One region of the Janthinobacterium aestuarii genome, then DNA from elsewhere that is predicted to be linked to it. Evidence: predicted binding sites of a transcription regulator. Region 1 holds the regulator's gene; each other region holds the start of a gene.
What was found. Region 1 encodes NrdR, which represses ribonucleotide reductase genes. Its sites were predicted from a motif close to CACNANATNTNGTG; they were not measured.

Region 1 (9,617 bases):
CAGCAATTCCAGTGCCGCCAGGTCGGGCCGCGGCGCGGGATTGCCCTGCGCGCCGCCGCTTTCCAGGCTGCCCACCGCATGCGTCCAGGCCATCGCGTCGAACGCCGGCGGCGCGAATCCATCGGCAGCGCGTGCGCGGTCGCCGTTGGATGCGGGAATCACAGGAGCATTGCCGGGCACGTAACGGTCGCCCGCCATGCCAGCATCGCCGAGGCTGACGACGATGTGGCGCTGGCAACTGGCTGTTTGCGGGTCGCTCCATGGCGTCACGACCGGCAAGCCATCGTCGATGGCAGGCGGGGCCGTGGCTGGCGGCACGACAGGGCTTGCCTGCCGTCCCTGCAGGTAGCGCAGCGATTCGTACAGCAATTCAGCCAGCGGCGCCGCCTTCGCGTACGCACCGGGATGCCCGGCATTGCCGCGGCCCAAGCCATTGATGTAAGCGGTCACCCCGCCGCCAAAGCCCGCAGCCTGAGACGTAGATTGAGCCGCATACACGCCGTTGGCGGGATTCCACTCGGCGTCGGCATTGTCTTGCGGCATAAAATCGGGCGCCGCCCAGCGCTGCCTGCCCACGTGGGCCAGCGGCGCGCGCAGCACGCCGCCATACACGGGGCCGGCGCTGGCGGGCTGGCCGTTCAAGTGGCCGAACACGCCCACGCGCACCCTGCCGCCATGGCGCTGCACGGCGCCCACCGGCTTGTAGTTCTTGCCATATGCGAGGCACAAGTCGTCGCGCAACGGCCCCTCTTCCGTGTCGCAAACGCGCACGCGCGCGAGGAACACGCCGTGCGAGGCCGCAGCGCCGGGCGCGTCGCAACTGCCGCCCGGGGGCAAGCTGGCGTCGCCGAACAGCAAGCGGTTGCGGCAAGAAACGATGGCCAGTTGCGCCAGCGCAAACGGCGTCGCGGCCGCCACGCCGGTCTGCAGGAGCTTGCGCGGGAAAAAGACGGGGTGGGCAAAGAAGTCGATGGGGCTGTCCGCGTCGGGCAGGTAGGCGCGCTGCAGCACCGTCTTGCGCACTTCGTCGATGACGCGGTCGCCGCCCGTCAGCGCATAGCGGACGATGTCGAGCATGCTGGCACTGGCCCAGTTGAGAAAATTGCCGCTGAAACTGTCACCGCCGCAGCCGTGCAAGGCATCGGCCGGTTTCAGCACGGAAAAGTAAGCGGTCGCTACGCGCAAGTCCGGCAGCATGACGCCATCCTTGCTGCGGTAAGGATAGCTGTAGCACATGCGCGCATGGAAGTAGCCTGCATACTCGCGCTGCGGCGCATAGTCGCCCCCATGCGCGGCAGCGGCGGCAGCGTGCGTGAGGGACAGGTTGAGCAGGAGATTCGGCAGCACCCTGGCGCCGTACAAACCCGTGTCGGCCCGCGCCAGCACCACGGGAGGAGCGCCCGCGACGGCGGCGCCGCAAGCCAGGAAAATCCAGCCGAACAGCAGCCAGGCAAACATCAAAGCCCTCATGGCCCCGCTCCCACCGCCTGTTTGCGGTAATAACTTTGCAGCACGACTTGCGTGCTTTCCTGCGCCCCAAAACCGATAGCCGTGATGCGGTACACATAGCTTTCCGTGGCCATACCGCCGGCCGCTGCCGCAGCCTGCGCGCCGGGCGGATGAAACGGCAGCAGTTCGATCAGGTAGCGGGGCCGGCGCGACGGCAGAAAACCCTGCCCCGTCTGCATGACGGCGCCCGTAAACTGGCCATACGGCACCGTGCGGCTGCCAGCTTCGGCGCCATCGAGGTCCGTGCTCAGCCACAGCGCCGGTGCGTCCGGGGCGGCGGGCAGGCACAGGCCCAGTGCGCCGCCCTCGCCGCAGCCGTCCGCGAACCCTGCCGCACTACCTGGCGCGAAGAGGCTGCTGCGTCCCGGCGCGCCAGGCAAGCCTTCGATATCGTTCTCCGCATCCACCAATGCCTCCTCCGCCGCCTGAAACGCGATCTGCCGGTCGCGCTCGCCGCGCGCCGCCTTCTCGCCCTGTAATGCCATCTGCGCCGCCGATATGCCCAGCAACAAGATGATCACCAGCAGGCACAGCACATACACGAGGGTCGCGCCACTGTGGCGTACGCAAGATGGACACCAAGGTTCGCACCGGCGGACGCCCCTGCCTGCCATCGCGCCGCCCGCCTAGGCCGGCCCGTTGCGCAGCATGATGCTCGTCTGCACCAGTTGCCGCAGCCGCAAGCGCGTCGCGGCGGGCAAGGACGCGCGCACAATGCGCACGCCCGTGTCGCTGGCGCCGTGCGCCTCGGCATAGGCCTTGCCGAACAGGTCGAACTGCGCCGGCCCCAGTTCCGCCATCTTGTCCGCCTGGCCCGCCTCGCCATGCAGCAGCAGCGCCACACGCACGCTGGCCACGCGCTTCCAGTGCGTGCGGCGGTGCAGATCGCGCTGGCGCGCGGCCGCATCCGCGCCCTCCAGTACCAATGCCGCATCGTAGGCGTCGAGCGCGCTGGCGTTGACATAGCGGTTCGCCACGCCATCGGGCGGCGTATCCGTGTCGAGACCATACAGCACCTGGAAACCGTCGACGCCGCGAATGATGGCGTCCGCGCCCCAACCGTTCGCACCACGGTATTTACAACGCAGCTCGCCCTCGCCATCGGCGCCCTGCGCCACATAGAAAATGCTCCAGCCCCGCTGCGCCTGCGTTTGCGCGACGCCCACGCCGAAGCCCGCGCAATTGAGCACGGAACCGTCACCACCCTCTTCCTTGCCGGCGCCGTAATAGCGCAAGGCCAGCACGTCGCTGCCATGCAGGGCGCCGGGCAGCGCGCCGCTGATGCCCTCGCTGTTCTTGCCCAGGCTGCGCGCGTCGAGCCCGGCCACATTGGCGCTGTCGTCATCGGCATGGGCGACGGGCGCGGCGCTGCTGTCCCAGTTTACGTACGCCGTCTGACGCACGGCGCGGGCGATGGTGTCGAGTGCATAGCGGCCGTTATCGTCCAAGCGCGCGCTGGCGGACTGGTCGCCATAGCTGCCGCTGGCGGCCAGCAGCACGCTACTGGCCGCCAGCATCAGCAGCGCGCCCAGCGACAGGGCCACCAGCAATTCGACGAGGCTCATGCCGCGATGCCGATACAGGACCTCGTTCATGCGCCGCCTCCGCTCAGCTGGAATGCCAGCCTGGGCAACGACTCGCCTGCCGCATTCACGGCAGGCGAGCCATCGGGCAGGCGGCCGCGCCAGCCCAGCTTGATAACGATGGGCGCGCCCTTGCCGCCGCTGCACGCCCACTGCAAGCCTTGGGCGGCGGCATCCCACGCGGAAGTGTCGCGGCAAATATGCAGGCGCGCGCCGGGCAAGGCCGCATGCAGCCGCTGCTTCCATTCGGCGATATCGAATTGCGCCAGTTCGGCCGCGCTGCAGGCGGTGGCGCCGAAGCAGTCGGGCGCACCGCCGCCCGCTTCAGCGTCGTCCGCCGCCGCGTAGGCCACGTTCAGGTAGGGATTGCCAGCATCGGGGCCATTCATGAGCACGCTGTTCGCGCGCATGCGTTCGGCCATGCCGGCAGCCAGTTGCACGCCCGCCGACAATAGCCCCGACTCATGACGCGCGCGCAGCGAGTGCAGTTGCAGGATGCTGGCGCCCAGCAGACCCAGCGCCAACAGCAGCAGCGACACCAGCACCTCGACGAGGCTGCTGCCCCCCACAGGAAACATAGTGCGACCGCTATTGCGCATGCGCTACTCCCTTTCGCAGAAAGAGTCGCAGGAACAGGCGGCCCAGCTACAAGATAGGCGTGCGCAAAAAACCGGGTCTGCGCTGGCGCAAACAGCACGGCGATAAGTCGAGAAGAACAGCGTTGGGATTGATCAGACCGCTTGCCAGGCAAACCTTGGCGTGGTGAAAACGGAGCGCATAAGCAGCCCCGCCTTCACTAAGGTGAACAAGAAGCCGAAGGTCAGGGCTTGCGCGCCTGCCCCACTTCGGCAATCGCATCCTGGAACTCGGCCAGGTCTTCGAAATTTTTGTACACGGAGGCGAAGCGGATGTAGGCGATCTTGTCGAGGCGCTTGAGTTCCTGCATGACGAGTTCGCCGATATAGCCGGAATCGACTTCGCGCAGGCCGCTGGTCAGCAGTTTTTCCTGGATGGACGCGATGGCCGTATCCACGGAGGCGGCCGCAACGGGACGCTTGCGCAAGGCCAGCATCAAACTGCCGCGCAACTTATCCGCAGCGAACTCCGTCCGGCTGCCATTCTTTTTGACGACGGCCGGCATGATAAGTTCAATGCGCTCGTACGTGGTAAAACGCTTGTCGCATTTGCCGCAGCGGCGGCGGCGCCGAATGACATCCCCTTCCTCCGATACGCGCGTATCGAGAACCTGGGTGTCGCCGTGCTGGCAAAATGGACATTTCATGGGCTGGTTACAACTTTATAGTAATAATTACGGGAAATCGCCGTCCTTGTGCAAAGGGCGCCCGAATCACTCCGGGCGCCCTTGGGCACGAAGGAATGTGTCATACAGAATCTTACTCCGTATGACACATTCTGGACAAATTATTATGCGGCGTACACAGGGTGCGCGTCGGCCAGGACTTTCACAGCCGCTTTCACGCGCTCGATGGTGGCGGCGTCATGCGGATTGTCCAGCACGTCGGCGATCAGGTTGCCCACTTCTTCCGCTTGCGCTTCCTTGAAACCGCGCGTCGTCATCGCCGGGCTGCCCAGGCGGATGCCCGAAGTGACGAATGGTTTTTGCGGGTCGTTCGGGATACCGTTCTTGTTGCAGGTGATGTGCGCGGAACCGAGGATGGCTTCGGCTTCCTTGCCCGTCAGGTTCTTGGCGCGCAGGTCGACCAGCATGACGTGCGATTCGGTGCCACCGGAAACGATGCGCAGGCCGCGCTTGATCAGGGTTTTCGCCAGCACGTCGGCGTTCTTGATCACTTGCTTCTGGTATTCGACGAATTCAGGGCTCAGCGCTTCCTTGAAAGCGACGGCCTTGCCGGCGATCACGTGCATCAGCGGGCCGCCCTGGATGCCAGGGAAGATGGCCGAGTTGATGGCTTTTTCGTGTTCGGCCTTCATCAGGATGATGCCGCCGCGCGGGCCGCGCAACGATTTGTGCGTGGTCGAGGTGACGAAGTCGGCGAACGGCACCGGGTTCGGGTACAGGCCGGCGGCGATCAGGCCGGCGTAGTGGGCCATGTCGACCATGAAGTAGGCGCCAACTTCCTTGGCGATCTTGCTGAAGCGTTCGAAGTCGATCTTTTTCGAGAACGCGGACGCGCCGGCGATGATCAGCTTCGGCTTGCGTTCGCGGGCCAGGCGCTCCATTGCCTCGTAGTCGATGTCTTCTTCCGCCGTCAAACCGTAGGAGACGACGTCAAACCATTTGCCGGACATGTTCAGCGGCATGCCGTGGGTCAGGTGGCCGCCTTCGGCCAGCGACATACCCATGATCAGGTCGCCTGGTTTCAACATGGCAAAGAACACGCCCTGGTTCGCTTGCGAGCCGGAGTTCGGCTGCACGTTCGCGCATTCGGCGCCGAACAGCTGCTTGACACGGTCGATGGCCAGTTGCTCGGCCACGTCGACGTATTCGCAGCCGCCGTAGTAGCGCTTGCCTGGATAGCCTTCGGCGTACTTATTCGTCAGCTGCGAGCCTTGCGCTTCCATTACGGCTGGCGACGTGTAGTTCTCCGACGCGATCAGTTCGATATGATCGTGCTGGCGCGTGTTCTCTTTTTGAATGACGGCGAACAATTCAGGATCGACGTTGGCGAGGGTGTGATCTTTTGCAAACATGTAAAAACTCCAAGTATGAGGGTGCTTGTACTGGCAGATTGGATCGAATGAGGGGAGCCGGCGTTAAGTGAATAACAACATTGGACAGGCAGCCTCTTCGTGCTTTTCCATAGTGGCTACCCAGGCGAACGGCTGATGAAAAATCTCACGTTTCCCGGTGGGTGCCCACCTTTCGCCGGATTGCCGATCGCCACTCATGGAGATCGCCCGACTTTTCGCCAGTCACGTGAGACGTAATGGAATGCAAATTGTAAGTTAAGTGCCCAAATTGAGCAAGGAATGCAAGCGTGCGGCTATAATCGCCGCCCGGGCAGCGCCGGCCCATCGTCTTAAGCTGGATGTAAACTTTGCTCAGGCATGTAAGCGTATGTTACGGGGCTTGCCATTGCAGCCCTCCGTTTTACAATGCTGCGGTGCAACTTATATGCAGCTTTTGCATGGCTTTCCAGCAAGCGCCCACAGTCACAAGAAGAAAAATCGCGTAAAATGTTGCTCAATCTCACTACTGGCGCAATAAACATGCCTTCAGTCTTTACCTGGAACGTACGTGTCTACTATGAAGACACCGACGCCGGCGGCATCGTCTATTACGCTAACTACCTGAAATTCTTCGAGCGCGCGCGCACCGAATGGCTGCGCGCCATCGACGTGGGCCAGCAGGAATTGCTGGAACAGCACGACGCAATGTTCGTTGTCAAAAGCGTCAACGCCGACTATCATGCGCCAGCCAGGCTCGATGACACGGTAAGATTAACCTTAAACATAGAAAAAATGGGGCGCGCCTCCATCGTTTTCCTGCAACAAGCCTGGTGCGGCGACCGCCTGCTCAACACGGCCCGCGTCAAGATCGGCTGCGTCGATTCGGCACTGCGTCCGCGCGCCGTGCCTGATGCAGTCGCGGCCCGCATGCGCGCCGCCTGAGCCCTACCCGCCACCTCCGGACAATTCACCCAACAGACTGCCAGCCAATGAACGTTACACAAGATCTTTCTTTCCTCGCGCTCATCTCCAATGCCCATTTGATCGTGCAACTGATCATGGCCCTGCTGCTGCTGATTTCCCTGACCAGCTGGACCTACATTTTCCGCAAGATGTTTGCCGTGCGCCAGGCGCGCAAGCAAACCATCGAATTCGAACGCAGCTTCTGGGCCGGCGGCAACCTGCATGCGCTGCACCAGAACGCCAGCGGCAACCGCGACCAGAGCGGCGCGCTGGCCCGCATCTTCGACGCAGGCATGGGCGAATTCATCAAGGGCAAGGCTTCCTACGGTTCGCGTGAAGCGCTGGACGTCGGCGCCGTGCTCGACGGCGCACGCCGCGCCATGCGCGCCGCCTTCCAGCGTGAAATGGACGTGCTCGAATCGCATCTGGCCTTCCTCGCTTCCGTCGGTTCCGTCTCGCCATACATCGGCCTGCTCGGTACCGTCTGGGGCATCATGAACGCCTTCCGCGGCCTGGCCAACGTGCAGCAAGCCACCCTGGCCGCCGTCGCGCCCGGCATTGCCGAAGCGCTGATCGCCACCGCCATCGGCCTGTTCGCCGCGATTCCCGCCGTCGTCGCCTACAACCGTTTTTCGCATGACATCGACCGCCTGGCGATCCGCTTCGAGAGCTTCGTCGAGGAATTCTCCAACATCTTGCAGCGCCAGTCGCGCTAAGAGGGGGCAGCGTCCATGGGTTCCTCATTCAATAGCGGCGGCATGCGCGGCGGCCGTGGCCGCAAGTTCAAGTCCGAAATCAACGTCGTGCCGTACATCGACGTGATGCTGGTGCTGCTGATCATTTTCATGGTGATGCCGTCGTCGAACAATCCCAGCGTGGTGAACTTGCCCAACGCGGAAAAGTCGGCTAAACCGCCCGATGACTATATTCAGATCGTGCTGAAACCGAATGGTTCACTGTCGATCGGCGTCATCGGCAAGGAACAGCTGTCGCCGGAAACGGAACCGAACCGCGACGCCCTGCTGCGCAAGCTGCGCGGTTTGCACGAGAGCAATCCCGACTATCCCGTGATGATCGCGGGCGACAAGGAAAGCAAGTACGACGATGTGATCCAGCTCATTTCGGAAGCGAAAAAGATGGGCATTACCCGCGTTGGCCTGGCCACCAAGTAAGCGCAGCATCGTGTTTCCAGACTTGACCGTTTTTAGATAGACTAGACTTTGCAGAACAAACAAATCGACCATGTACTCGGCAAGCCCTACAGCGTGCCGCGCGAACGCAGCCGCTGGCCCTCGCTGGGCCTGGCGCTGGCGATGCACCTTGGGCTGCTGTTTTTCCTGTGGGTGGGCGTACACTGGCAAAATACGGAACCTGTCGCCGTCGAAGCGGAAGTGTGGGACATGAAGGTGCAGACGGCCGCGCCGCCGCCCGAAGTGGCGACGGAACCGGAGCCGACACCGGCCCCGCCGCCGGAACCGGAAGTGGAACAGCCGGCCCCGCCGCCACCGCCGCCGGTGGCCGTGCCCGAGCCGAAGGTCGACCTGCGCGAGGCGGAGATCGCCCTTGAGCGCAAGAAGGCCAAGCTGAAGGAAGAAAAAGAGAAAGCGGCAGCGGAAGAGCGCCGCAAGCAGGAACAGAAGGAACGCGAAGAAGAAAAGCGCGAACTGGAAAAACAGAAGCAGAAAGAAAAAGACAAGGCTGAAAAGCTGGAAAAAGAAAAGGCCGACAAGCTGGAGAAAGCCAAGCAGGCCAAAGAGAAAGAAAAAGCGGCGGAAGAAAAAGCCGAGAAGGAACTGTCCGATAAAAAAGCGGCGGCGGAAAAAGCTGCCAAGGCGAAAAAAGCGGCGGAAGAGAAAAAAGCCGCCGACAAGGCACGCGCTGCGGAAATGAGCCGCATCACGGGTGCGGCGGGCGCCGGCACGACGGGCACGGCCGAGAAATCGACCGCGCCACGCAAGGACAGCGGCTATGTCGCTGCCCTGACGAGCAAGATCAAGAGCAATATCGCGTACAGCGGTAGCACGGACGTGCCGGGCAACCCGCGCGCCGTGTTCAAGATCGAGCAACTGCCAACTGGGGAAATTATTTCGGTCCGAAAGATTAAAAGTAGCGGCCTGCCGGCGTATGACAGCTCGGTGGAAAACGCCATTAATAAATCGTCGCCACTGCCGAAGAAAAAAGACGGCACCGTGGAACGCGAGATTGAACTCATATTCGAGATGAAGGATTTGCCTAAATGATGACCATGAAAAAAATGAGCTATGTCGTGCTCTGCGCCAGCCTGGTGCTGGGAGCGTCCAGCGCCCAGGCGCAGTTGCGCGTGGAGATTACGGGGATCGGCAGCAACCAGATCCCGGTGGCTGTCGCCAGCTTCGTCAATGAATCGGCGGCGCCGCAATCGCTGTCGGGCATTATCAAGGCCGACCTGGCGCGCAGCGGCGTGTTCAAGCTGATCGATGCCGATGCGCCCGTATCGGAAACGGCCCCCGTCAGCTACGAGCAATGGAAATCGCGCGGCGCCGACGCGCTGGCGGCCGGCACCGTGCAAAGCATGGCCGATGGCCGCTTGGACGTGCGCTACAAGCTGTTCGACACCATCAAGGGTGCGCAGATTTCCAGCATGAACAATGCGGCCGCACCGCAATTCAACCGCCTGCTGGCGCACAAGATCGCCGACGATATCTATGAAAAGCTGACGGGCGTCAAGGGCGCGTTCGCCACGCGCATCGCCTACGTCACGCAATCGGGCCGCGAATACCGCTTGGAAGTGGCCGACGCCGATGGCGAAGGCATCCAGGTCGCGCTGCGCTCGAACGAGCCGATCATTTCGCCATCGTGGTCGCCGGACGGCACCAAGGTCGCGTATGTGTCGTTTGAAAAGAAAAAGCCGATTGTCTACGTGCAAAACCT
Region 2 (9,617 bases), 470 kb from region 1:
GATGGTGCGCCCCATGAGCTTTGGCAAGATGTTGACGCAAACGATGATGGCGCCAAACGAACCGAACACATAGGTCACGGCATAGCCGACGGCCACGTTCCCCTGCAAGCGCGCCACTTCGTCGGCCGCCAGGCCCAGCTTGGTGATCGCGTCGCCTGCCGTGCCGATGATGGCCGACTGCGTCAAGCCGCCCGCCGCCACGCCGGCCGCCAGGCCCTTGTCCAGGTCGAACATCTTGGCCAGGATGACCACCGTCAGCAGCGCCGTCACGGCCAGCACGACGGCCAGGATGATTTCGCGCACGGACTGGCGCCCCAGGGAATTGAAGAACTGTGGTCCGCTTTCATAGCCGACCGCATAAATGAACAGCGCGAACAGCACCGACTTGACGCCAGGATCGATGGCGACGCCTACCTGGCTGACGAGTACCGCCACCAGCAATGAACCGGCTACCCCGCCCAGCTGAAACGAGCCGAACTTGATCTTGCCGATGTAATAACCCACTGCCAGGGAGAGAAACAAGGCAATTTCAGGCGACTTCTTGAATAACTCATGCAACCATTCCATGCGGACCGCCTTTCATGTTGAAGGAATTCTTTACTGCTTGTGCTCTTGCAAGCTGTTCATGCGTGCACCGACCCGGCCAGGGCCACGATCAGCGGCCCCAAGAGGGGCAGCACCACGTTCGAAATCGCATAGGTAATCGTGTAGCCGAGCAAGGGCGTGGAATTGCCGGCCGCGTTCTGCACGGCGGACAGGGCCGGCGTGCTGCACTGCTGGCCGGCGATGGCGCCCAAGAGCACGGGCGCTTCCAGCTTGAGGAAAAAGTGACCGACCAGCAGGGACAGCGAAGCGGGGATGACGGCGATCAGCACGCCCATCAGCGGCAGCGACAGGCCGTACTGGCGGATCAGATCGATCGCCTGCGGCCCCGACGCCAGGCCCACGCAGGCGATGAAGGTGGCCAGGCCGATATCCTTCATCATGTCGAGCGCGCTGGGGTGGATGCCGGGCATGCCCGGTTTGCGCGCCTGGTACCAGCCGAACACGAGGCCTGTGAGCAAGGCGCCGCCGCCCGTGCCCAGCGAAAACGGGATGCCGCCCAGCTTGGCACTGAAGCCGCCGATATACACACCCAAGACGATGCCGATGCTGGCGTAGACGATATTGCTGCGGTCGCCCGTCGGCACGCGCTTGCCGATGGCGGCCAACGCCGTGTTCAGTTCGCGCCCTTCCGTCGTGCCGTACAGGCGCAGCACGTCGTTGCGCTGCAGGGACAGATCGGGCAGCGGCGGCATGCTGTGCTCGCCACGGACGACGGCCGCCACGTGCACGCCCGAAGGCAAGGCCAGCTGGCGCAAGGGCTGGCCGACCAGTGCGGCTTGCTGCAGCACCACTTCGACGGCGGAAACCGCCATGTTCAAGCCCGTCGTGTCGGCAAATTCCTCGCCCAGGATGGCTTCGGCCGCCACCAGCGCGGGACGGTGGCCGATCACCAGCACTTCGTCGTTGTTGCGCAGGCGCAGCGCGGGTTCCAAGGGCAATACCTTGCCATGCCGGCGCACGCGCGTGATGCTGGCGCGGCCCGCGAAAATATGCTGCAAGGCGTCGAGACGGCGGCCCGCGCCGCGGCTGATGCGGTAGGCGCGGCCCACCATTTCCGGCGTCGCCTGCACGCCGTCGCCATCGGTCTGCGCGCCGCCCATCTTTTCCCACAATTTATCGGCTTCCTCGCGCAGATTGACGCGCAGCAGCAGCGGAAAAATCTGACTGGTGACGATGACGATGGCGATCAGGCCGAAGATATACGTGATCGAATACGCGGTGACCACGTTGGCCTGCAGCTCGGCGATGCGGCCGGCCGGCAGCGCCAGTTTCGAGATGGCGTCCGTGGCCGTGCCGACGACGGCCGATTCCGTCGCCGCGCCCGCCATCATGCCGGCCGCCGTGCCCTGGTCCAGGCCCAGGAAACGCGTGGCCAGCAGCACCAGCGCCAGCACCACCACCACTTCGATCAGGCACAGCAGGCCCAGGCGCAAACCCTTGGCATTGAGGTTGGCAAAGAACTGGGGACCGCCCGCATAGCCGAGGGCAAAGATGAACAGCATGAAGAAGACGTTCTTGACGCTGGCGTCCAGGGTGATGCCCAGCTGGCCGATCAGCAGCGCGGCGATCAGGGTGCCGCACACGCCGCCCAGCTGGATGGGACCGAAGCGTATCTGCCCTACCGCATAACCGAGCGCCAGCGCCAGGAACAGGGCCAGTTCCGGCACCTGGTGCAATACCGACGTGATCGACTCGAGCATGGGCAAACCTTCGAAAAGATAACGGATGGTTACAAGGGAACAGAGCGTTCGGCGGCTGGCGGCAGCTGGCTGTTGAACGGGCGCACGGGTCCCACACGACACCTGCGTATCACCGCTTGTGCTGGGAACGTATTGCAAAAGTGTTGCAACGTGGAATTATGTTCGGCGAAGATTCTATTTATGTCAACAGGTGTTCTGTTGAACTCGCTTTGCGTTTCATCAAACATCGTGCGCACGATTGAAGCGCTTGTTTGACACTGATCAATAAAACTATTAGTAATGTTTTGGACGATACCAAAGTGCTTTGCGCGCCAGCGGCGTCTCTTCGGGCAGGTCGGGATTGGCCAGCTCCAGCACGTAACGATGGGGCAGCTTCAGGCCCTGCGCGAGGCGGCCGAAATGGCGCTGGAACAGCTGCGCGAAACTGCCATCGGCCAGCATTTTCTCCAGCCCGATTTCAATATGGCGCGCCAGTTCCGGCCGGTGCTTGCCGACAAAAAAGTACAGCGCGGCCGGGTAGCGAATGACCAGGTGAGTATCGAGCGCCAGCGGCAATTGCGCATGGCTGGCCAGCTCGCTTTGCGCCTCGATCACGGAACGGGGAAAGTAGTCGATGCGCCCCGCCGCCAGTTGCTGGAACAGGCCTTCATAGGTGCTCGAAGTATCGAGGCGCAAGCCGTTCGCCTGGAGGATGGCGGAATCGGGCCAGTCGCTCATCTGGCCGGCCGACAGCCGCGCCAGGGCGGCGATGCTGCGCACGTCGCGCAGCAGTTGCGGCTGGCGCGCGTGGATCAGGGCCACTCGCCAGCCGATCAGGCCACGGTCGATGGGGATGCGCACCGGCAGCAATTGCGTTTCGCGCGCGCGGCTCGTCATCGTCCAGACGACGTCGACGCTGCCCGACGCCGTGGCGATTTCCTGCATGGCGCGCGTCTGCACCATGCGCAGCGCGGAGCGGCGCAAGGCATAGGCCTGGCCCGAACGGGCCAGCGCCTGCAGCAGCAGGGCCGTCACATAGCCTTGCTGCGGATCATCGATCGCCTGGTGGCGCGGATACACGAGCGGCCAGCGGCGACGACTTGCCGGCGGCGGCAGCGCCCAACGGCCACAGGGCGGCAAGCTTGAGCAGGGGGCGGCGCTGCATGGGCCCTCCTTTCCAGCGCTTTCATCAGCGTTCTTATCAGAATGACAGTATCGCGCAGCAGAGTACGCTTGTCGACTGGAATACGGCAACTGTGTATAAAACAACAGCACTTTCAGGCTGGCCAGCAGCGGTTGAAATTAATCCAGATCAATAAAACCGCAAATAGAAAATAAATCTTGCGTGCGGCTCTGGACGGCATGCTTGCCCCTCGCCTACGCTGTTTTTTTATCTGAAAAACAAGAGGAACCCATGCAGACAGCGCGCTTGAATATCATTGGAATGGATCACGAAGGCTGCGCCGACAGGCTGACGGGCGCGCTTGAAGCCGTCACGGGCGTGGCCACCGTCTGCGTCTCGCTGGCGCGCCACGGCGCCACGGTGCAATTCGACGAACGCCTGGCCACGCAGGAACGCCTGCTGGCCGCCGTCAACGATGCCGGCTTCATGGGCGAAGCGACGGATGAAGTACAGCTGGCCTCGTGCAGCGGCGCCTGCGGCCACTGCCGCCATTGAGTGCCGCCACTGCGCGCAGCCAGTTCTCCGCCTACCCTCCCCGCGCGCCCCGGTCACGCAGATGCGCCAGCACCCGGCGCGGTCCCAGCGCCTGCAGGTCGAACGGCGGCAGCTCGATGGCATCGAGCGTATTCTTGAACAGCAAGCCCAGTTCCGTATCACCCTCCAGGCTCAAACGGCGGCTGAAGAACAGCGTGTCCGGATCTTCCTGGCGCCGCGCCAGCAGCATCAAGTCATGCACGCTGGCGGCGATGCACAGGTCCGGTACGTCGACATAGCGCTCGGCCACAAACACCGTTCCCTGCCACTCGAAATCGAAGGCGATGCCCGCGTCCAGCAGCCGCAAGCGCAGGCTGCGCCCTTCCAGGCTGCTTCGCACGTCGTCGGGCAATTGCGGCGCCAGCAGGCGGTTCAAGCCTTGCACGAACAGCCAGGAGGCGGGATACGGCGGCAGCTTGGACAGCAATTCGGCCAGCGGTTCGGGCAGCCGGTATGACGCGGCGGGCTTGCTCATGGGAGGCTTGGCCGGGACGGGCAATCTTTCCAGTTGATCTTGCATGGTGCTTCCTTTCGATGCGTTCAATGGGCGGCGTGCTGGTGCTGTTCCATGCCAGGCTGGCCGTGCCAGTAGCCGTCGCAGGCGCCGGCCGGCTGGCAAGCCGCCAGCTGGGCCTGGGCGCCGATGCCGCTGACCTGGCCGCGGCGCGCGCGGTCGAAGATGGCGATGACTTGTTCCGTGTGCATGGCTTGCGGGCTGATGCGCGCCACCGACACGCCCATGTCGCGCATGGCGTCGAGTTCGCGCACCAGGTTGTAGACGAGCGCCGACTGCGTCTGCGTGCCATTCAACACGAGGAACGGCACTTCGTCGCGCGTGCGCAGCAGCAGGCCGTCCGGCTCTTCCAGGCAGCTGTAGCCGCAATCGTCCTTCGGCAGGTTGCGGTTGCGCGCCGTGAAGCAGCGCGCGGAAAACGCCAGCGGCATGCGGCCGTAGGCGAATACCTCCGTCTCCAGCCCTTCCGGTTTCTGGCGCTGCATCTCGGCCAGCGCCGTCTGTCCCATTTCCAGCGGCATCACCCAGCGCCGCGCCCCGAGGCGCGCCAGCAATTGCAGGCTGGGGCCATTGAACAGGTTCAGATGGGGACCGGCGACGAAGGGCGTGCCCTTTTCCATGCAGTGCACAGCGCCCATGTCGTTGGCCTCGACGCCGTAGCGGCCATTGCCCGTGATGCGGCGCAGGGTCGCCAGTTCCGCACCCGCCTCGATCAGCGCCTGCGTCGACAGCACCACTTCCTTGCCGGCGGCGGCCAGCATGTCGGCGATATCGAGCCAGTCGGCCAGGCGCACCTCGTGCCGGCGCGAGCAGACGGTTTCGCCCAGGTACACGATATCGACGGCCGTGGTGGCGATCTGCTGGTAAAACTCGAAAACGGTGGCGCGCGGCCAGTAGTAGAGCAAGGGGCCCAAAGAGAGTTTTAACATGCCTTTTCCAGTATTTTTAAAGTTTACAAAACCGTAGCGAGCGGTTCGCGGCGAGGCCGAGAAGCGCAGCTGTGCTAGAGCACAGCGAGCATCGCAGGCCGCGCCCCGGGACGCGCAGTAGGTTTTGCTATTTCCAGGAGCGGTGGTAGGCACCCAAGGTGTGCTGCTGGCCCTCGGCCAGCTTGTCCATGGACGCCATCCAGGCCGGCTTGACGGCGTAGCGCGCATTGCCTTCGCGGCAGGCGTCGATCGCTTCGCGCCACACGCGCGTCACCTGCGCCACGTAGGCGGGGCTGCGCTGGCGTCCTTCGATCTTCACGGCGCGCACGCCCATGGCGATCAGCTGCGGCAGCAGCGCCAGCGTGTTCAGGCTGGCCGGCTCCTCGATCGCGTAATACTCTTCGTCGTTGACTTCGAAACGTCCCTTGCACAGGGTCGGATAGCTGGCGTTTTCGCCTGGCGCATAGCGGTCGATCAGCACGCCGTTCAGGCGCGATTCGAGGCCGTTCGGTGTTTCCAGCCAGCGCACGGATTTCGCCGGCGAGCACACACCGTGGGTGTTCGGCGCCTCGCCCGTCGCATACGACGACAGCGCGCAGCGCCCTTCGACCATCACGCACAGGCTGCCGAAGCCGAAGACCTCGATCTCGACTTCCGTCTTGGCGATCAGTTGCTCGACCTGCGCCATCGACAGCACGCGCGGCAGCACGGCGCGGGCGATGCCGAAGTGTTCATGGTAAAAATTGATCGCTTCGTAGTTGGTGGCCGAACCCTGCACGGACAGGTGCAAACGCAGCTGCGGGTGGTGCTCGCTTGCATACGCCATCAGGCCCGGATCGGCCACGATCATGGCGTCGATACCGGCCTGCGCGGCGCGGTCGATGGCGCTGCGCCAGACGGCCCAGTTGTGCGGCTGCGGATAGGTGTTCAGCGCCAGCAGCACCTTGCGTCCATATTGGTGGGCGTAGCGCACGCCCTCGGCGATGGCCTTCTCGTCGAAATTGAGGCCGGCGAAATTGCGCGCATTGGTGGCGTCGCGAAAACCCAGGTAGACGGTATCGGCGCCATTGTCGATGGCCGCTTTCAAGGCAGGCAGGCTGCCGGCGGGGCAGACCAGTTCCAGCGGTCCGGCCACGCGGGTGGCGGTGGTTGATTCAAGCATCATGGTGTTCACAGTCCTGTATCGGCTCAGGGTGCAGACTATAGCCCCGCCCATACCGCCCAGTCCTTGACGCAGGTGAAGGAATGCATGCATGGCTGGCGCGCGTTCAACTTGCTTGACCTGGCTGTAAAATGCCCCACTTTTCTCCCTCACCGATTCCCCGCCATGCCCCACAAACCGCTGCTGCTATTCCTGCTCACCCTATTCCTCACCGTGCTGCAAATACAGTGGGCTTCGCCCGCCGACGGCTATGTCGAAGAAACGCTCTCCGTGCTCTCGCCCGAGGCGCTGGGCGTCTGGGCCGGCGTGCTGCTGCTGTTCCTGCAAGCCGTCTTCGCCCGCCGCGCCATGCCCGTGCTGCGCCAGGCCGGCATCTGCACGGGCCTGCTGGCCGTCTACTGGCTGCTGGCGAACTACGTCACGTTCGACGCGCGCGTGGCCAGCTGGAGCACCTTCTCGGCACGGGAAATCTGGGCGCACGTGCTGCCCGCCTCCGTCGCCAGCATCGCCGTCTGCGGCGCCATGTACTTTGGCCTGAGCTGCTTCATCCCGCGCCTGGGGCGCGCGAAAAAAAGCCGCTGACGCGCTTTCTTCACCTGCATCAAGGATTCGTCACGCAACTGCACGCGCCCTTTGACGCCACTATATTTAGTGATTAATCTCCATAAAAACACCGCATGTTGTGTTTATTGGAGGTTTCATGACGACAAATGCAGTTTCCCCCACACGCGGCCAGGTCGACGTCGCCGCGTCCATCAATGAATACCTGGACCGGCGCGACTGGCGTGTCAACGCCAACGCCAACCAGGGCTACTCGCTGGGCGGCCTGATACTCAACGTGTCGGGCAAGGTCATCGCCAACTACTGGCTCGACCAGGTGTATCCGCCGGAAGTGGGCGCGGCGCACCGCGAAGCGGCGCTGCACATCCACGACCTCGACATGCTGGCCGGCTATTGCGCCGGCTGGTCGCTGCGCACCCTGCTGCACGAAGGCTTGAATGGCGTGCCGGGCAAGATCGAATCGGGTCCGCCGAAACACATGTCGAGCGCCATTGGCCAGATTGTCAATTTCCTCGGCACCCTGCAAAACGAGTGGGCCGGCGCGCAGGCGTTCAGCTCCTTCGACACCTATATGGCGCCCTACATCCGCAAGGACAGCCTGCGCTACGAAGACGTGCGCCAGTACATGCAGGAGCTGATCTTCAACCTCAACGTGCCATCGCGCTGGGGCACGCAGACGCCGTTCACCAACCTCACCTTCGACTGGATCTGCCCGGACGATTTGCGCGAGCAGATTCCCGTCATCGCCGGCCAGGAGATGGACTTCAGCTATGGCGAGCTGCAGGTGGAAATGGACATGATCAACCGCGCCTATATCGAGATCATGATGGCGGGCGACGCCAAGGGCCGGGTCTTCACCTTCCCCATCCCCACCTATAACATCACCGAGGATTTCGACTGGCACAGCGACAACGCGGAGCGCCTGTTCGAGATGACGGCCCGCTACGGCCTGCCCTACTTCCAGAATTTCATCAATTCGGAACTCAAGCCGAACATGATACGTTCCATGTGCTGCCGCTTGCAGCTGGACTTGCGCGAACTGCTCAAACGGGGCAATGGCCTGTTCGGTTCCGCCGAGCAGACGGGCTCCCTGGGCGTGGTCACCATCAACTGCGCGCGCCTGGGCCACTTGTGGCGCGGCGACGAGCCAGCGCTGATGGCGGACCTGGACCGCCTGCTGGAACTGGGCAAGACCAGCCTGGAAATCAAGCGCCGCACCATCGAGGAACTGATGCAGCAAGGCCTGTTCCCGTACACGAAACGCTACCTGGGCACCCTGCGCAATCACTTTTCCACCCTGGGCGTGAACGGCATCAACGAGATGATCCGCAATTTCAGCGGCGACGCTTACGACATCACGTCCGCCGAGGGCCATGCGCTGGCGATACGTCTGCTCGACCACGTGCGCGCCCGCATGGTGCAGTTCCAGGAAGAGACGGGCCATATGTACAACCTGGAGGCGACGCCGGCCGAAGGCACGACCTACCGCTTCGCGCGCGAAGACCGCAAGCGCTATCCGGCCATCCTGCAGGCGGGCACGGTCGACAATCCGTACTACACGAATTCGTCGCAGCTGCCCGTCGGCCATACGGACGACCCGTTCGAAGCGCTGGAATTGCAGGACGCGCTGCAGCGCAAGTACACGGGCGGCACGGTGCTGCACCTGTACATGACGGAAGCGCTGTCGGATGCGAATGCCTGCCGCGAGCTGGTAAAACGCGCGCTGAGCCGCTTCTCGCTGCCCTACATCACCGTCACGCCCACGTTTTCCATCTGCCCGCGCCACGGCTACCTGGCCGGCAAACATGAATTCTGCCCCACCTGCGACGCGGAACTGATCGCCCGCAAGCAGTCCGATTTCGCTCACCCACTCAAGGAAACGCCATGAACGCACGTCCCGACTTCACTCCCGCCATCACCCTGCTCGATACGGAACGCCAGCGCTGCGAAATCTGGACGCGCGTGATGGGCTACCACCGCCCCGTTGCCTCGTTCAACATCGGCAAGCAGGGCGAATTCCACGAGCGCCAGTATTTTACGGAAGCGAGCGCCCGCGTGGGCCAGCCCGCCTGCCATGGCGTTTGAGCTGAAAGTGGGCGGCCTGACGCCCTTTTCCGCCACCGACTACCCGGGCAAGCTGGCGGCCGTGGTGTTCGTGCAGGGCTGCCCCTGGCGCTGCGGCTATTGCCACAATCCGCACTTGCAGGCGCGCACGCCGGAAGGCGCCATGCCGTGGCAGGACGTCCTGACCTGGCTGCGCCGCCGCGTGGGCCTGGTCGACGCCGTCGTCTTCAGCGGCGGCGAAGCGTGCATGGATCCAGCGCTGGCGCGCGCCATGCAGGACGTCAGGGCGCTGGGTTTCGGCATCGGCCTGCACACGGCCTGCATCTATCCGCAGCGCCTGCGGGAAGTGCTGCCCCTGGCCGACTGGGTGGGTTTCGACATCAAG
Region 3 (9,617 bases), 2.6 Mb from region 1:
CCCGTTGAATCGGACAATGCGGATATTGACAACATTGAATCAGCCCAGACGCTCTGGGCTGACAACTTTAAATTTTTTAAAAACCGTCGCGAGCAAGCCCGATATCGGGTCGAGTAGCGCAGCCGTACTTTAGTACGGTGAGCAACACAGAACCCGAGAGGGGGCTGCGCAGCAGGTTTTTACTGGCAGGCTTCGCACTCTTCGAAACCGTCATCACCCGGACGCAGGTAGCACGCTTCGCCATCGGCGTCGTCCGCTGCCGCTGCCACCACTGGCGCCACGGCCACCGCTGCTGCCGCCACGGCCGCTGCCTGGGCGCTTTGCGCGCTGGCCGACATGCCGCCGTCGACTGCCACGGCGTTCAGGGCGCCCGTCTTGGAGGTCGATTTCTCCATGTGGGTAGCGGCGATGGTACGCAGGTAGTAGGTGGTTTTCAGGCCACGCAGCCATGCCAGCTTGTAGGTCTCGTCCAGTTTCTTGCCCGATGCACCAGCCATGTAGATGTTCAGCGACTGAGCCTGGTCGATCCACTTCTGGCGACGCGAAGCCGCTTCCACCAGCCAGCTTGGCGACACTTCAAAGGCGGTGGCGTAGATATCGCGCAGGTCTTGCGGGATGCGGTCGATCTTCACCAGCGAGCCGTCGAAGTACTTCAGGTCGGAGATCATGACTTCATCCCACAGGTCGCGTGCCTTCAGGTCGCGCACCAGGTAGCCGTTGATCTCGGTGAATTCGCCCGACAGGTTCGATTTCACGTACAGGTTCTGGAACGTCGGCTCGATACAGGCCGACACGCCGATGATGTTCGAAATCGTCGCCGTCGGGGCGATCGCCACGCAGTTCGAATTGCGCATGCCGAACTTGGCGATGCGTTCGCGCACCGGAGTCCAGTCCATGGCCGACGAGGAATCGACTTCCAGGTAGCCGCCGCGCTCTTCGGCCAGCAGTTTGACCGAATCCTGCGGCAGGATGCCGCGGTCCCACAGCGAGCCGGCGTACGACTCATAGCGGCCGCGCTCTTCGGCCAGTTCCGTCGACGCCAGGTAGGCGTAGTAGCAGACGGCTTCCATCGAGGTGTCGGCAAACGATACGGCGGCGTCCGAGGCGAACGGCACGCGCATCATGTGCAGGCAGTCCTGGAAGCCCATCACGCCCATGCCGACCGGACGGTGGCGCATGTTCGAATTGCGCGCCTTGTCGACGGCGTAGTAGTTGATGTCGATGACGTTGTCGAGCATGCGCATGGCGGTGCGGATGGTCTTGGCCAGCTTGACGTGATCGAGCTTGCCTTCCTTCATGTGCGCCGGCATGTTGACGGAACCGAGGTTGCAGACGGCGATTTCGTCAGGGCCCGTGTTCAGCGTGATTTCCGTGCACAGGTTCGAGCTGTGGACGACGCCGACGTGCGACTGCGGGCTGCGGATGTTGCAAGGATCCTTGAACGTGATCCATGGGTGGCCCGTTTCAAACAGCATCGACAGCATCTTGCGCCACAGGTCCAGCGCGGCGATCTTCTTGAAGACGCGGATTTCGCCGGCGGCGGCCTTGGCTTCATAGCCCAGGTAAGCCTGTTCAAAAGCCTTGCCGACCTTGTCGTGCAGGTCTGGCGTGTCCGATGGCGAGAACAGGGTCCAGTCGCCTTTTTCCATGACGCGCTTCATGAACATGTCGGGAATCCAGTTCGCCGTGTTCATGTCGTGCGTGCGGCGGCGGTCGTCGCCCGTGTTCTTGCGCAGGTCGAGGAATTCCTCGATGTCCATGTGCCAGGTTTCCAGGTAGGCGCAGACAGCGCCCTTGCGTTTGCCGCCCTGGTTGACTGCCACGGCAGTGTCGTTGACCACTTTCAGGAACGGTACCACGCCTTGCGACTTGCCGTTGGTGCCCTTGATGTGGGCGCCCAGGGCGCGCACTGGCGTCCAGTCGTTGCCCAGGCCGCCGGCAAACTTGGCCAGCAGCGCATTGTCCTTGATGGCGTCGTAGATGCCTTCCAGGTCATCGGAGACGGTGCTCAGGTAGCACGACGACAGCTGCGAGCGCAGGGTGCCCGAATTGAACAGGGTCGGCGTCGAGCTCATGAAGTCGAACGAGGACAGCAGACTGTAGAACTCGATGGCGCGTGCTTCGCGGTCCGCTTCGTTCAGCGCAAGGCCCATGGCCACGCGCATGTAGAACGCTTGCGGCATTTCGATGCGCACGTCCTGGATGTGCAGGAAGTAGCGGTCATACAGGGTTTGCAGGCCGATGTAGCCGAACTGCAAGTCGCGGTCGGCGACGATGGCTTTGGCCAGGCGCTCCAGGTCGAAACTGGCGAGTACCGGGTTCAGCAGCTCAGCGGCGATACCCTTGGCAATGTATTGCGGGAAATACGTCAGGTATTCAGCGGCAGCGGCCGCTTGCGGCACTTCCTTGCCGAACACTTCCTTGCGCACCGTGTGCAGCAGGATGCGGGCCGTGACCTGGCTGTAGGCCGGATCTTTTTCCATCAGTGCGCGCGCCGCCAGGATGGCCGACTTGTGCAGCTCTTCGACAGGCACGCCGTCGTACAGGTTTTTCACGGTTTCAGCCAGGATGGCGTCGGCATCGACGTGCTTTTCCAGGCCGGCGCAGGCGGCGTTGATCAGGTCGCGCACTTCCTGCATGTCCAGCAGGCGGCGCACGCCGTTGTCGGTGACGTTCAGCTGGGGCGCGGTCACTTGCGCGGACGCGCCTTGCGCTTCCTTCTGCAGGCGGCGCTCTTCCATGTGCTTGGCGCGGTACAGCACGTAGGCACGCGCCACGTCGTGCTCGCCCGAACGCATCAGCGACAGTTCCACCTGGTCTTGCACATCTTCGATATGGAAGGTGCCGCCGCCCGGATGGCGGCGCACCAGCGCGGCAACGACGCCGTCCGTCAGCTGTTCCACCAGTTCGCGGATGCGTGCCGAGGCTGCGCCCTGGCCGCCGTTAACGGCCAAAAACGCCTTGGTCATGGCGATCGCGATCTTCGAAGGCTCAAATGCCACCACCGCACCGTTGCGGCGGATGATGCGATAGTCGCCCAATGCCGCGCCCGTGCTCGCCACGCTGTTGGCCGCGCCTGGCGCTGGCGATACTGGCGTTGGATGGATGGAAATATCTTGTGGTGATTGCATTGAAGCTCCCGTTGTCAGCTAAAGTCAGCCTGCAGTTTTGCTGCCGCGTGTGTTGTTGAATAGAACGCCCGATGGTCAGGGTTTCTTCAGGTATTTGTTGCTAAATAGTAAATTATTAATGCATAAAACAGAGTCAGAAGCCATATCGCCACACCGTACTGCCCGGCTGGCGCGAAACACGATCAAGGGTGATAAACCGCCAGTTCCAGTGCTTTATCAGCAATCCGGGTAGCTTTGACAATAATTCTGAAAACGTCTGTGATGGCACTAGATATAGTCTTTACATCCAACTTCTGCACTAATTGTAGTACCCATCGGAGGGTGATGCAATAGTTTTCCGGCATCCGCCGGCGTAATTTTTTGTATTTTCATATACGATTTCGGTTGACTTTTCAGGGTATGGATGGAAAGCCCAATCCCCGCGAAGTAAGCGCTAACGCAGGCTGCCCGCGCAAGATTTCCAGCCAGCATTTTTGATAAAAATGCCAGTCAAAAAACGGCCCCGGATCCGTCTTCCTCCCCGGCGCGATATGCTCGTGCCCGCGCACCTGCGACAGCCCGTAGCGCGCCACCAGCGCCGCCGTCAGCGCCGCCAGCACATGGTATTGCCGCCGCTGGAAGGGCACGTCGTCCGCGCCTTCCATTTCGATACCGATGGAATAGCCATTGCACTGCGGGCGTCCTTCAAACATGGACGCGCCCGCATGCCAGGCACGTTGATCAGTAGAAACATATTGCAGCAGCGCACCATCGCGCCGCACAAAAAAGTGCGCCGACACCTGCAAGCCACGCAGGTCGGCGAAAGAAGGATCGGCATTATAATCTACCCGGCCCGTAAACAAGTCCGACACATGCGGCCCGCCAAAGTGGCCACCCGGCAAGCTGATGTTATGGATCACCAGCAAGTCGACTTGCGTACCGTCCGGGCGCGCATCGTGGTGCGGCGAGTCATAGCGCAGCGCGCCAGCGCACCAGCCATCTTCATCTATCGTCCATACGCTCATCAAGTAAAGCTTCCTGTATCGTCAATTTCTGCATGCGGTAACGCAACTGGCGCACGCTCAAGCCCAGCTGGCGCGCCGCCCTTGCGCGGTGGTAGCGCGCCTGTGCCAGCGCCAGCATGATCATGTCGCGCTCGGCCTGGCGCAAATACACGTCGAGCGGCAGGACGGGGGCCACGCCATGCGCGGCCATGCCGGGCAGGCACAGTTGCCGCTCCGGCAAGTCCGGCAGTGCCGGCAGTGCCGGCGCCGCCCGCAAGGGCATAGTGCCCGCCGTGGATGGCAAGGCCAGCCCGTCGAGCGCGATCACGCCGCCGTCGGCAAACGCCAGCGCCCGCTCCAGCACGTTTTCCAGTTCACGCACATTGCCGGGAAACGCATACGCACCCAGGGCCGCCAGCACCGGCGGCGCCAGGCTCACGGTCCGGCGTGGCGACAGGCGCGCGAGGATCACCTCACATAATACCTGCAGATCGCCGCGCCGCTCGCGCAACGGCGGCAGCGCCAGCTCGATCACGTTGAGCCGGTAAAACAGGTCCTGGCGGAATGTGCCGGCGGCCACGCCGCGCGCCAGGCCATGCTGGCTCGCGCACAGGATGCGCACGTCGACGGCTTCGTCGCTGCTGCCGCCCAGCTTGCGCACGCGGCGCTCCTGCAGCACGCGCAACAGTTTTACCTGCATGGCCAGCGGCAGATCGTCGACTTCATCGAGCAGCAAACTGCCGCCATGGGCCGCCTGGAACAAACCCTGGCGTTCGTGCAGCGCGCCCGTATAGGCGCCCGGGCGGCAGCCGAAGAATTCCGCTTCCATCAGCGCTTCGGGAATAGCGCCGCAGTTGACGGCGATAAACGGGAAGCTGGCGCGCGCGCCCTGCGCATGGATGGCGCGCGCCGCCAGTTCCTTGCCCGTGCCCGATTCGCCGCGGATGGCCACCGGCGCGCCACAGCGGGCGATGCGGCCGATCTGCGCGCGCAGCGCCTGCATGGGCAGCGAGTTGCCGCTCAGTTGCGGCGCCGGCGGCATGCCGGTGGCGGTCACGGTATCCGGACCAGGATTGGGACGGGACATGGAAGCGCGCCTTTCCGCAATGGCGGCGGCGAACCGCCTCATGCAGATGCTACGCCGGACGGAGGCCGGAGGACGTTACGATACGGATGAGCAACGCGAGCGCACCTGCGGGCCTGCCCTTACAAGGTGGCGTGCGCGTGGCTGCAGTAATCGTGGCCCTTGGCCTGCACGTTTTCGGAGGCCGGGTAGTACACGCCGCAGTGGGCGCAGCACAGCATCAGCTCGGCATCAGGCAATTCCTGCGGCCGGCCGGGCGGCGCAAACGGGTTCGGCTGCTGTTGTTGCTGCGCGCGGGCCCGTTGCTGCATGCCACGGATCTTGCTGCGGATCGCAAACAGCACCAGGAACACCAGCGCCAGCCAGAATAAAACACGTGTCATGCGAATCCTCGGTGTAAAACCACTTCCAGTACAAAACGGCTGCCGACATAGGCCAGCAGCAAGGTGGCGAAACCGGCCAGGGTAAAGCTCAGGGCCGTCTTGCCGCGCCAGCCGCGAAAGCGCCGGCCTGCCAGCAGCGAGGCAAACAGCAGCCACGACAGCATGGTAAACACGGATTTGTGATCCCAGTTGAGCGCCTTGCCAAACAGTTGTTCGGAAAACACGATGCCCGACAGTACGGTCAGGCTGAGCAAAATAAATCCCAGGCCGATCATGCGGAACAGCAGCTTTTCCATCGTCAGCAGGGCTGGCAGCTGGTCCAGCGCCGTGCCGATGAAGCCGCGGCTTTCGCTGCGCGTATGCAAACGCGATTCCTGCAGCGCCATCAGCACGGCGTGAAAAGCGGCAATCGTCAGGGTGCTGTAGGCGAGCACGGCCACGGCAATATGCCAGCCGAAGACGGCCGACTTGCCTTCCATGCTGACCTGGCTGCCAGGAAAGGCCCAGGCCAGGCCAATGGCGAGGACGGCGCTGGGCATGACCATGCGGCGCAGTCCGTCCAGGCTGAAATTGCGGTTCTCTATCCAGTAGGCGCCCACCGACACCCACAGCGCGGCCGACAGCATGGCGGAAAAACCGAAGCGCAAGGTGCCCGGCGCCATCAGGTCGAACCACAGGGTGGCGGCGTGCGCCAGCCAGGCGACGCCGGTCAGGCCGGCAATGAGCCGGGCACGGGACGAGGGAAGCACCGCGCACGCCGCATACAACAGGGCGGCGATGAAAAAGAAATAGATCTGCATAGTTTAAGTTTACACCATAGCCGGCAAGCGCGATTCAAGCGACAGTATGGGCTGCAGGCAATTCGCCGCCAGCCGACACCGCAAGCCTGCCATGATATCGCGCCTCGGGCGCGGCGGGGTAGCGCACCCTCAAGATTTTGGCAATCTTTCCTGCGGCGCACTGCCGCCGCGTCACGGCCACGTTGCCATCTGGATGAGCCAGCCCTATAATTATGTCCATAGAGCAACAATCTTTCACTTTTCGCCACTCGCCCACCACCGCCATGTTTTCTTTCAAAAAAATTTCCTGGACCTGTCTCCTGCTGGCCGCCTGCACCGTATTAAGCGGTTGCATGAAAGATGCGCCTTCCCAATCCACATACGAGGAGTATTTCCGCACGTCCATCCAAAGCTATGACCTGTACAAGGAGTACTTCGACATTGCAAAGCTGGAAAAGCTGAACGGCTGGAAAGAGAACGAACAGTACGAAATCAAGGGCTCGGCCGTGCTGCGCGCCAAGGTGGGCTACCTGGAATTGCTGGCCGACGTGGCCGACAAGCTCGAAACGCAGGCAAAGACGGACGGCTCCGTGGGCATGACCATGGGCCTGGGCCTGATGGCGCGCGGCATGGGCGGAGAGAACAAGGTCTTCCGCGAATTCTGGGTGCAGCAGCAGGAAAAGAAGGCGATTCCCGCGCCGCTGCTGGCGCGCCAGGCGGCGATGACGGCCGAGCGTTTCGATAACCTGATGCAATGGTCGGACCAGCTCGTGCAAGACAATTACGGCGCCATCATCAGCCGCCAGCTGAAGAAAGGCGATGAGCTGACCCGCATCTACACGCTGAGCTTCCGCCAAACGGAGAAGGGCTGGATGGGTTTTAACGCCCGCTAAGGCCACCCTTCCATAAAAAAACCTCCGCGCCATCGCTGGTGCGGAGGTTTTTTTCATGGCTGCCTGATTTACTTCACGTTCAGGCTCTTTTTCGCCTGCTCCAGCAAGTCCGTCTTGACCCAGTCCTTGGCCACGGGCGGCTTCGTCATGCGGCCCACGCCCGTTTTCACCATCACGTCCGTGGTGATCTGGATATGCTCGGGCGAGATATCGTACGAATACGGCGAATTGCTGATCGCGTCGTCGAAGTCATCCTTCGTGATCTGGCCGCGGAACACGACTTCGCGCACATATTTTTCCGCCGTCGCCTTGTTGTCGATAAAGGTCTTGGTCGCTTCGACGAAGCAGCGCATGAATTTTTCCGCCACGGGACGGCGTTCCTTGTAGAACTTTTCCGTCATCACCATGGTCCGCACGGGCTCGCCGATCGGCGTGTCGTACGGTTTGATGACCTCAGTGCCGAAACCCTTGTTGATCGCCTGCGACGATTGCGGCTCGGACTGCATCATCGCGTCGATATTCTTGCCCATCAGCGCCTGGTTCAAGTCGGCGTAGGCGAGAAATACCAGCTGCACATCCTTGCCCTTGGTTTCCGAGTACGTCAGGCCCGCCTGCGACAGCTCGGCCAGCAGCAGCACTTCCTGGATGCCGCCGCGCGTCACGCCCACGCGCTTGCCCTTCAACTCCTTGACGCTGGTGATCTTTTGCCCCGCCCCGCCCACCAGGCGCGCGCCGCCCTTGGCAAAACCGGCGACCACATAGATCGGGGCACCGCCGGCGCGGCCGGAAATGGCCGCTTCGGACGCCGTCGCGCCAACGTCCAGCTCGCCCGCGATAATCGCCTGCATCACGTCGAGGCCCTTGGCAAAGATATGCTCTTCGACCTTGATGCCGCACTTGGGCGCGATTTCCTTGATGTACGACACGGCGCCGTAATGGGCGAATTTCAAATTGCCCAGGCGCACGACTTCCTGCGCCTGCACGGCGCCCATGCCGAAGGCCAGCATGAGGGCGGCGGCGATACCGGTCTTCAGGGTTGATTTTTTCTGCATCGGGTTCTCCTGTGGTGGTTGGTGTGTGCCCGCAAGGGCACGCGAAACACTGCTTTTATTATCAGGAGATAGTACCGCGTGTTAGAGCCAGGGCAACATTTTTTTGCCGGCAGCCACGCTGCCGGCGTTGTTATTACTGCCTGTTATTACTGTCCAGCCAGCGCCACGACCGGATCGAGTCCCGACGCCTTGCGCGCCGGCATGAAGCCAAATACCAGCCCCGTCACCACGGCGCAGGCAAACGCGCCGGCAATGGCGCTCAGGGAAAAGATCACCGGCACGTCCCACACCAGCAGCAAGCCGGCCACCGTCACGCCGACCACGATGCCGGCCACGCCGCCCACCACCGACACCAGCACGGCTTCGGTGAGGAACTGGCGCAGGATGTCCCGCCGGCGCGCGCCCGTCGCCATGCGGATGCCGATTTCGCGCGTGCGCTCGCGCACCGTCATCAGCATCACGTTCATGACGCCGATGCCGCCCACCACCAGCGAGACGACCGCAATCAGGCTGAGCATCATGGTCATGTTGTCCTGCGTCTTGGCTTCGGCGGCGATCGAGGCGGCCGCGTTGCTGATGCCGTAGTCGCGGATGCGGTGGCGCTCGAACATGGTGGCGTCGACCGCCGCCTCCACCTCCGTCACGCGCTTGACGTCGTCCACCGCCATCACCGTGTAGGTGGGCTCGCGCTGGCCGAAGACGCGGATGCCGGCCGTGGAAAACGGCAGCAGCAGCACGTCGTCTTCATCCTTCTCGCCCGTCAGCGCGCCCTTCGCGCTCATCACGCCGATCACCTGGAACGGCACGTTGCCGATCAGGATGCTCTGCCCCACGGGGTTGGGTACGTCGGGCATCAGCTTTTCCGCCAGGTGCGCGCCCAGCACAGCCACGGTCGCCATCTCGCGCTCGTCTTCCTCGGTAAAGAAGCCGCCCTTGGCCACGGGCCAGGTCTGGATCTGCGGCAGGGCCGGCCCCGTGCCGCGCACATAGGTCTGCACGTCGAGGTTGCCGTGGCGTATCACCTTGTTGCCCGTGACGTTAGGCAGCACGTGGGAAATGCCCGGCACGTCCTTGAGCGCATCGAGGTCGGCCAGGGTAATGCTGCGCCCGGGGATGCGCGAGCTTTCGCCGCGCGACGCCATGTACAGCAGATTCGAGCCGAACGCGCCCAGTTGCGCCATCACCTGCTGGCGCGTGCCCAGGCCGATGGCCAGCATGACGATCACGGAAGCGACGCCGATGACGATGCCGAGCAAGGTCAATCCCGTGCGGAAGCGGTTGATCCACAGCACGCGCCAGGCCGCGCGGGCCG

Region 2: the regulator NrdR is predicted to act here: its motif matches at 7,248-7,261, upstream of OPV09_RS11415 (ribonucleoside triphosphate reductase).
Region 3: the regulator NrdR is predicted to act here: its motif matches at 3,397-3,410, upstream of OPV09_RS25830 (ribonucleoside-diphosphate reductase subunit alpha).

What each region holds. Positions count from the first base shown of each region.
Region 1 covers NZ_CP142523.1:2,054,587-2,064,203, reverse strand. Annotated here, with positions in the region: gene OPV09_RS09315 (pilus assembly protein) at 1-1,470, opposite strand, end outside; gene OPV09_RS09310 (pilus assembly PilX family protein) at 1,467-2,123, opposite strand; gene OPV09_RS09305 (PilW family protein) at 2,136-3,104, opposite strand; gene pilV (type IV pilus modification protein PilV) at 3,101-3,670, opposite strand; gene nrdR (transcriptional regulator NrdR) at 3,913-4,374, opposite strand; gene glyA (serine hydroxymethyltransferase) at 4,518-5,765, opposite strand; ZMP/ZTP riboswitch at 5,877-6,001, opposite strand; gene ybgC (tol-pal system-associated acyl-CoA thioesterase) at 6,285-6,686, shown strand; gene tolQ (protein TolQ) at 6,734-7,423, shown strand; gene OPV09_RS09275 (ExbD/TolR family protein) at 7,439-7,879, shown strand; gene tolA (cell envelope integrity protein TolA) at 7,928-8,947, shown strand; gene tolB (Tol-Pal system beta propeller repeat protein TolB) at 8,953-9,617, shown strand, end outside.
Region 2 covers NZ_CP142523.1:2,522,270-2,531,886, reverse strand. Annotated here, with positions in the region: gene aspT (aspartate-alanine antiporter) at 1-567, opposite strand, end outside; gene aspT (aspartate-alanine antiporter) at 624-2,306, opposite strand; gene OPV09_RS11445 (transporter substrate-binding domain-containing protein) at 2,580-3,365, opposite strand; gene OPV09_RS11440 (heavy-metal-associated domain-containing protein) at 3,700-3,963, shown strand; gene ubiT (ubiquinone anaerobic biosynthesis accessory factor UbiT) at 3,995-4,522, opposite strand; gene ubiV (ubiquinone anaerobic biosynthesis protein UbiV) at 4,543-5,445, opposite strand; gene ubiU (ubiquinone anaerobic biosynthesis protein UbiU) at 5,573-6,610, opposite strand; gene OPV09_RS11420 (hypothetical protein) at 6,773-7,189, shown strand; gene OPV09_RS11415 (ribonucleoside triphosphate reductase) at 7,308-9,056, shown strand; gene nrdD (anaerobic ribonucleoside-triphosphate reductase) at 9,053-9,253, shown strand; gene OPV09_RS11405 (anaerobic ribonucleoside-triphosphate reductase activating protein) at 9,243-9,617, shown strand, end outside.
Region 3 covers NZ_CP142523.1:5,727,155-5,736,771, forward strand. Annotated here, with positions in the region: gene OPV09_RS25830 (ribonucleoside-diphosphate reductase subunit alpha) at 180-3,131, opposite strand; gene ampD (1,6-anhydro-N-acetylmuramyl-L-alanine amidase AmpD) at 3,524-4,135, opposite strand; gene OPV09_RS25840 (sigma-54 dependent transcriptional regulator) at 4,113-5,201, opposite strand; gene OPV09_RS25845 (PP0621 family protein) at 5,321-5,581, opposite strand; gene OPV09_RS25850 (cytochrome C assembly family protein) at 5,578-6,381, opposite strand; gene OPV09_RS25855 (hypothetical protein) at 6,416-6,715, opposite strand; gene OPV09_RS25860 (hypothetical protein) at 6,714-7,253, shown strand; gene OPV09_RS25865 (ABC transporter substrate-binding protein) at 7,322-8,305, opposite strand; gene OPV09_RS25870 (MacB family efflux pump subunit) at 8,452-9,617, opposite strand, start outside.